Regions from separate parts of the Dorea longicatena genome, predicted to be linked through region 2. Evidence: predicted binding sites of a transcription regulator. Region 2 holds the regulator's gene; the other holds the start of a gene.
What was found. Region 2 encodes Rex, which represses fermentation and respiration genes when NADH is low (regulators of the CRP and FNR family bind a similar motif). Its sites were predicted from a motif close to ATTGTTAANTANTTAACAAT; they were not measured.
Positions count from the first base shown of each region.

Region 1: the regulator Rex is predicted to act here: its motif matches at 1,847-1,866, upstream of NQ508_RS02505 (phosphotransferase family protein).

Region 1 is NZ_CP102280.1:510,034-514,481, reverse strand. It holds gene NQ508_RS02510 (cell wall hydrolase) at 1-835, shown strand, start outside; gene NQ508_RS02505 (phosphotransferase family protein) at 966-1,721, opposite strand; gene adhE (bifunctional acetaldehyde-CoA/alcohol dehydrogenase) at 2,054-4,448, opposite strand, start outside.
Region 2 is NZ_CP102280.1:1,414,054-1,418,501, forward strand. It holds gene abc-f (ribosomal protection-like ABC-F family protein) at 1-1,206, opposite strand, end outside; gene NQ508_RS06635 (redox-sensing transcriptional repressor Rex) at 1,372-2,013, shown strand; gene NQ508_RS06640 (bifunctional ADP-dependent NAD(P)H-hydrate dehydratase/NAD(P)H-hydrate epimerase) at 2,115-3,617, shown strand; gene alr (alanine racemase) at 3,620-4,448, shown strand, end outside.

The DNA.
Region 1 (4,448 bases), 900 kb from region 2:
CGGAGCATCTCTGGTTCAGATTCTGCTCACTTCCGAAAATATGGGAGATTTTCTGAATAAAGCTGAATATGTTGCAACTATCAGTAAGTATGACCGCTCTATGCTGGAAGAATTACAGCAGGTTCGTGCTAATGTAGAAAAGAAACAGAAAGATCTGGAAGAACAGCAAAGCAAACTTTCCGGACTTCAGGAAACATTGACAAGCAAACGTGATGAACTGAATTCAAAGATTTCATCCACTTCCGGAGAACTGGCAAATTATCAGGCACAGTTGGATCGTGCCAAAGCTGCCGAGGAAGCATTAAAGCTTGCACAGAATGATAAAATATCTGGCTCTGTAAAATCAGAAGCCTCAAAACCAAGTAACTCAACCAATACTACGAATAACGCGAATAAAACAAATTCAACAACAAACGGTTCGACTAATCAAAATAAAAATAACACCACTAATAATACCGGCAACAATACTACCAACACAGGTAACAACACCAATGTATCTACAACGGATGTCGCATTATTAGCGGCAATCCTTCAATGTGAGGCAGGTAGTTATGATGGAATGCTTGCTGTTGCAACTGTTATCATGAACCGCGTAGCAAGCCCGGCTTATCCGAATACTCTGCGTGCTGTTATATACCAGTCAGGACAATTCGCTCCAACCTGGAACGGTTCATTGAATAAAGTACTGAGTAAAGGTGCTTCATCCACCGCTTATTCTGTAGCTCGGGCTGCACTTGGTGGTGCAAGACATTCTGCAGTTATCAATTGTCTGCAGTTCAGATCCGCGTCAACCGGTGTATCCGGAATCAACATTGGTGGAAATGTATTTTTCTAATTTTATTTAGTAGCTGACATTGTCTCCTGCATACTATGGTATAAAAAATAAGCCTCATTTTGAGGCTTATTTTTTATACCATAGTACACGGTAGAAATTAGCGGCAACACCTTTCCTGTATTAATATCATCTATTCATACTCCATAACATCGATCCATTTCATCAAGAAGTCTTTTTCCAGACGGATATCTTTCCCAAGCTCTGCAGCAGCTACGATTGGCAGCCATTGTTCTACATACTGTCTTGCTGTGTCACTCTTCTTGCAGAATAACTTAAGATAAAGATCTGCACTTTCCTGATCATGTAATGCAAATAACAGATATGTCATTGCAGCATCTGCACTTGCATTTCCCTGTGAAGCATGTGCCCAGTCGATCACTGTCATCTTTCCGTTCTTTTCAACAATCACATTACTCGGGTTAAAATCACCGTGACACAATTTCGTATGCTTCGGCATTCCTTCCAATCTGGTCAAAAGCTCATAACGTTCTGTTGCATCCAAATCTTTCAGACTTCTTATCTCATCTGCCAGTTTGTCTTTTAATTTCGGTAATGTTGTGGCCGTTTTGCTCTGTACTTTAAGCTGAAGATCTACAAAATCTGACATGTATTTTTCAAGATTGGCACGGTCAACTTTCATCATCTCTTCCAAAGTTTTTCCTTCTCTGTTCTCAATGAGCAGTGCCCATTCTCCATTAATCTGAGTTACCTCTTTTAATTTTGGAATATCCAATCCTGTTTCTTCAACTTTCACTGTATTCAATGCTTCATTAAATACCGCTGACTTCGGATGATCTGTTGCAAATATTTTAACAATACCTTCCTCTGTCTTATAAACTGATTTATAAGGTCTCTCTACGATTAAATTTTTCTTCTCAAGCTTCATACAGATTCCTCCTTTTTATTGAATCTTTGGCCCCTTCCTTCTTGTTATCTGTATTATATACCTTATTATCAGATTTTTAAATAGTTTTTTGATATTTTTTTCACTATTTTTTATCGTATATATTTATTGTTATTTTTTTAACATTATTATCCGTCTATTCTCCCAAGTAACAGATCCGATTCTGAAAATCATTCTACTCGAAACATCCCTTTACATTTTCCATCTTTCTTTGCATAAGAAAAAGTGCAACGTTGAACGCTGCACTTTTTCTATGCTAAATACATTATCCGATTTGCAAACAAAAACTCTTGGATATTATATTTTTGCCTGTTTTATTTTCCATAATAGCATTTCAGGTAGATTTCTTTCATCTCACTCATAAGTGGATATCTTGGGTTAGCTCCTGTACACTGGTCGTTGAATGCCTGCTCTGTCATATCATCCAATGTATCCAGGAAGTATTTCTCATCTACACCGTAATCTTTGATTGTCTTCTTAATGCCAATCTTCTCTTTGAGTTCTTCCAGTTTAGCGATGAAGTTCTCAAATACTTCTTCATCTGTCTTACCTTTGCATCCTGCAAAACGTCCTAATTCTGCGTATCTTGCAAGTGCATGTGGATACTGATACTGAGAGAATGTTCCCATTCTTGTAGGTACTTCTGCAGCATTGTAACGCATTACATCTGTCAGGATTACAGCGTTAGCAATACCGTGTGGCAGGTGATGGAATGCACCAAGTTTGTGAGCCATAGAGTGGTTCAGTCCAAGGAATGCATTTGCGAATGCCATACCAGCCATGCATGAAGCGTTAGCCATCTTCTCTCTTGCGATTGGATCATTAGCACCATTCTCATATGCAGATGGTAAGTAATCAAATACTGCTTTTACTGCCTTCATAGCAAGACCATCTGTAAAGTCTGTAGCCATGATAGATACATATGCTTCGATTGCATGTGTCATTACGTCGATACCAGATGCACTTGTCAGTCCCTTAGGTGCTGTCATTGCATTGTCAACATCTACGATAGCCATGTTTGGCATTAATTCGTAGTCTGTGATAGGCCATTTTACTCCTGTATCAGCATCTGTGATGATTGCGAATGGAGTTACTTCTGAACCTGTTCCTGAAGATGTTGGGATAGCTATAAAGTAAGCTTTCTCTCCCATCTTAGGGAATGTGTATACTCTCTTACGGATATCCATGAAGTCCATAGCCATATCTTCGAATTTTGCTTCCGGATGCTCATACATTAACCACATAATCTTTCCGGCATCCATTGCGGATCCACCACCAAGAGCGATGATCGTATCTGGCTCAAATGCTCTGATCTGTTCTACACCTCTTCTAGCGCACTGCAGAGTTGGGTCTGGAGCAACTTCAAAGAAGCATGTATGCTGGATTCCCATCTGATCTAATTTATCTTCGATCGGTTTTACATAACCATTCTTGTACAGGAAACTGTCTGTTACGATGAACGCTTTCTTCTTATGCATTACAGTTCCGAGTTCATCTAATGCTACAGGCATGCAGCCTTTCTTAAAGTATACTTTCTCAGGTGTTCTAAACCACAGCATGTTTTCTCTCCTCTCTGCAACTGTCTTGATATTGATCAGGTGTTTCACACCTACGTTCTCAGATACAGAGTTTCCTCCCCAAGAACCACATCCAAGTGTAAGAGATGGAGCAAGTCCGAAGTTGTAAAGGTCTCCGATACCACCCTGTGATGAAGGTGTATTGATCAGGATACGGCAAGTCTTCATAGCCTGCTGATGTTTCTCAATCTTTTCTGTCTGTGATGGGTGGATGTAAAGTGATGATGTATGTCCGTATCCACCATCTGCAACAAGCTGCTCAGCTTTTGCAAGAGCCTCATCAAATGTCTTAGCTCTGTACATTGCAAGTACAGGAGATAATTTCTCATGTGCGAATTCTTCCGAAATATCAACAGATTCTACTTCACCGATCAGGATCTTTGTAGCCTTCGGTACTTCAACACCTGCTAACTTAGCGATCTCATATGCTGATTTTCCAGGAATCTTATTATTTAATGCTCCGTTGATGATGATTGTCTTACGAACTTTATCAAGTTCTTCTCCCTTCTTGAGGAAGTAGCATCCACGGTATGCAAATTCTTTCTTAACTTCATCATAAATGCTGTCCAGTACAGTTACTGACTGTTCAGAAGCACAGATCATACCATTATCAAATGTCTTAGAATGGATGATGGAGTTAACTGCCATCTTGATATCTGCTGAATCATCGATGATAACAGGTGTGTTACCAGGTCCAACACCAAGTGCCGGTTTTCCTGAAGAGTATGCAGATTTAACCATTCCAGGACCACCTGTTGCAAGGATCTCATCTGAATCTCTCATAACTGTTGTTGTCAGCTCTAATGACGGAACATCGATCCATCCGATGATTCCTTCCGGTGCTCCGGCTTTTACTGCTGCATCAAGAACAACTTTTGCTGCTGCAATTGTACATGCCTTTGCTGCCGGATGTGGGCTGATGATGATTGCATTTCTTGTTTTCAAACAGATTAATGTTTTGAAGATTGCTGTTGATGTCGGGTTTGTAGTTGGGATAACCGCTGCTACCAGACCAACTGGTTCTGCAATCTTTTTAATTCCGTACGCTTTGTCTTCTTCGATCACGCCGCATGTCTTATCGTTTTTGTACTTATTGTAAATGTACTCTGCTGCGTAATGGTTTTTGATGATT
Region 2 (4,448 bases):
AAGGACATGATGTTCCTGATCGTAGTAGCCAATCTTAACATTGGAGCCAAGTGTATAAGTACCGGAATCAGCAGATACCACTCGGTTTAAGATCTTAAGAAGCGTAGTCTTTCCTGTTCCGTTATCACCGATTACTGCGACATGTTCACCACGTTTGATCTCGAGATTAACGTCTGTAAAAAGTTCCTGTCCGGGGAAAGATTTGCTTAAATGTTCAATAGTCAGAACATCATTGCCACTTACACAGGATGGTTCCAGTTTCAGATGTATATCTGTATTAACTTCTATCGGTTTTTCGATGGTCTGCATTTTTTCCAACATCTTTTCGCGGCTTTCGGCACGTTTGATGGATTTTTCGCGGTTGAAAGAACGAAGCTTTTCGATAACCGCTTCCTGATGCTTGATTTCCTGCTGCTGGTTAAGATATTCCTTCAGGCGTATGTCGCGAAGCTGCTGCTTCTTTGCTGCATAGTCGCTGTAATTTCCCATATAAGTACGAAGTTCTCCAAGCTCGATTTCAAGAACTTTAGTGACAACTTTGTTCAAAAAATAACGGTCATGAGACACGATCAGCACAGCTCCCTGATAGTTTAGAAGATAGGTTTCAAGCCATGCAATTGAATTCAGATCCAGATGGTTGGTTGGCTCATCAAGAAGCAAAATGTCTGGTTTCGTTAACAGAAGCTTGCCGAGAGATACACGGGTTTTCTGTCCTCCGGAGAGAGTGTCGACGGGTTTGGTGAAATCATTTTCCGTAAATCCAAGTCCCTTTAACACACCGGTGATCTCACTTTCACAAGAATAGCCATTCTCACGTTCGAAAGCGGCCGTAAGGCGGTTGTAAGTTTCCAGACGGTCGTTCAAGGCGTCGCCGGAGAGATGCTTAAGTTCCATCTCGATCTCGCGGATACGGCGCTCCATAGCGATTATATCGGCCTTTGCGGTGCGGACTTCTTCGTAGATCGTATTACCGCTTTGCATCTCTTGATGCTGGGCAAGATAGCCAAGTGTCTTACCTTTTGTCAGGATGACGTTGCCGTCATCCGGGGCTGATTCGCCTACAATCATTTTGAGCAGAGTGGACTTACCGGCACCGTTCGGTCCGACAAGAGCTGCTTTTTCGTGATCTTCTATATGGAAGGATCCATCTCTGACGATGAGGTGTTCACCGAAAGATTTCTGGATCCCGTGACATGCTAATATCATATATTTCCTCCTGAGTTATGGATAATTGATACGTTGGTATTCTCAAAATGCATTTACACATGCTACTTTATTATAACGGAAATTGCATAAAATTCAACAATAGTTTGACAATAATCTTTCAATTTTATATAATTATTTTAGACTATGATTGGAAGGGTGAAAACATTGGAAGAAAGAGAGATTTCTCGTGCGGTCATAAGAAGATTGCCGAGGTATTACAGATATTTGGGCGAACTGTTGGAAAATGGTGTAGAGCGGATTTCTTCGAACGATCTGAGTAAGCGGATGAAAGTAACAGCATCCCAGATCCGTCAGGATCTTAATAATTTCGGAGGATTCGGACAACAGGGATACGGTTATAATGTTAAGTATTTATACACAGAGATTGGAAAGATATTAGGATTGGAAGAAGACCACAATATTATTATCATTGGTGCAGGTAATCTTGGGCAGGCACTGGCTAATTATGCAGCCTTCGAGAACCGTGGATTCATTCTGAAAGGAATCTTTGATGTGAATCCAAGACTTCAGGGAGTATCCATCCGTGGAGTTCCGATCCGTATGATGGATGATCTGAAAACGTTCGTTCAGAATAATGAGATTGATATTGCAGTTCTGACGATTCCGAAAGAGAAAGCAATTGAAGTTGCGAATATGCTGGTTGAGAACGGAGTACGTGCGATCTGGAACTTTGCACATACAGATTTGAACCTTCCGGATAATGTTGTTGTTGAGAATGTGCATCTGTCAGAAAGTCTGATGCAGTTGTCATACAATATCAGTCGTTACAAAGAGGACCATAAATAAACTATAATACAAGAAAGCGTGTAGGAGTAGTCTGGAATACGGACATATTTTTACACGTTCTTTTGTTGCAGAGATATATCTGATGGGAGATGAATGAATATATGAAACTTCTGGTTAATGCTGCGCAGATGAAGGCTGCCGATCAGTACACGATTCAGGAACTGGGCATCGCATCACTAGAATTAATGGAGTGTGCGGCAAATGCCTGTGTACAGACGATGCAAAGTGAGAATCTGGATCTTTCTTCTGTCTGTGTGGTATGTGGATCAGGAAATAATGGCGGAGATGGATTTGCCATCGCCAGGATCTTGAAGAATATGGGGTGTCCTGTGGATACTTATCTGGTCGGCAATCCAGAGCATTGTACACCGGAGACACGGGAACAGATAAGACGTCTTAAAGAATGTGGTGGTAAGATCACAGAAGATATCCCGCAGGATAACAGCTACAGCATAGTGATAGATGCCGTGTTCGGAGTCGGACTGAGCCGTAAGATTGAAGGTACATATCGTCAGGTGATTGAACGTATGAATCAGATGCAGGGTACAAAATTTGCAGTAGATATCCCATCAGGACTTTCAGCCTCTACGGGATGTGTGCTTGGTTGTGCATTCCACGCAGATGATACAGTGACATTCGAGGTGAAAAAGATCGGCCTTGAACTGGCGCAGGGCAGAGCATATGCAGGAAGAGTAACAGTAGCAGAGATTGGCATTTCGCATGAGCCGTTATTACAGGATGCAGATGTGATCCATTCTTTTGAAAGAGAAGAATATCGTAGAATGCTTCCGGAAAGACCGGAAGATTCTAATAAGGGAAGTTATGGAAGGCTTCTTGTGATCGCTGGAAGTAAGGGTATGGCAGGTGCGGCATATCTGAATGCCCATGCGGCTTATATGACAGGAGCCGGGCTTGTCAGAATCTATACACCAAAGGACAACCGCGAGATATTGCAGACACTTCTGCCGGAAGCGATCATAACGGCTTATGATGAATTTAATAAAGAAGAAGTACTAAAGCTTCTTAAGTGGGCAGACGGTGTGTGTATTGGTTCCGGCATTGGAAGAAGTACAACATCGGAGAAGTTATTGCGGACGGTTATAGAGTACGTGGATGTTCCATGCCTGATCGATGCAGATGGGTTAAATCTTCTGTCAGATAACAAAGATCTTCTTGATCGGCTGGCAGACCGGAAGTTCATATTTACGCCGCATATGAAAGAGATGTCTAGACTTACAGGCATCCCTGTGGAAGATCTTAGAGAAGACCGGATACAGATCCTGAAGAAATTCGCTGACGGATATCAGGTAACCTGTGTATTAAAAGATTCCAGAACACTGATCGCAGATAAGGCAAATGAAATCTGCCTGAATCTTACCGGGAACAGTGCGATGGCAAAAGCCGGTTCGGGAGATGTGCTGGCCGGTGTGATCGCAGGCTTTATGGTGCAGGAAAAAGATACGAAAAAAGCAGCCAGATTAGGTACATATGTACATGGTTTGGCCGGTGACCTTGCAAAATTTGAAAAAGGCGTATATAGTGTAATGGCAAGAGATCTGATAGAATATATCAGTAAAGCATTAATGAAACTGGAGGATGAATAGCAGTGAAACATTATACAAGAGTTTTAGCCAGAGTCGATTTAGATGCGGTTGAATATAATATAGAGATGATGAAGAAAAATATTCAGAAAGATACACAGATGATGGCAGTCATCAAGATGGATGGTTATGGACATGGTGCCGTTCAGATTGCAAAGCTTCTGGAACCCAAGGATTATATCTGGGGTTATGCAGTAGCTACGCTGGATGAAGCTATTTTATTAAAAGATGCATGTTTGAAGAAACCGGTATTGGTTCTTGGATGCATTTTCCCGGATCAGTGGGATACGATGATCCGCAATGAAGTACGTATGACTGTCTATAGTTATGAGATGGCAAAAGAAGTGTCAGAGCTTGCAGAAGCCATGGGCTGTAAAGTCTATGTACATATTAAGCTTGACACTGGAATGGCAAGACTGGGATTCCAGATTACAGAAGAGAATGCCGAAGAAATCGCAAAGATCAGTAAACTGCCGAACCTGGTAATGGAAGGAATGTTTACACATTTTTCCAAGTCTGATGAAGCAGATAAGACATTTACCAATGAGCAGCTTGATAAATATCTCTGGATGAAAGAAGAACTGAAAAAAAGAGGTGTTACGTTCCAGTATTATCATTGCTCCAACAGCGCAGGTATCATTGATCTGAAAGAAGCGAATATGGATATTGTACGTGCGGGTATCACTACATATGGCATGTATCCGTCAGATGAAGTAGAGAAAGAACGGGTTCCGTTAAAACCGGCAATGGAACTTATCAGTCATGTTGCCCATGTAAAATGGCTGACAGAAGGAAAGCCTGTAAGCTATGGCGGAACGTATGTTACAACCCGTC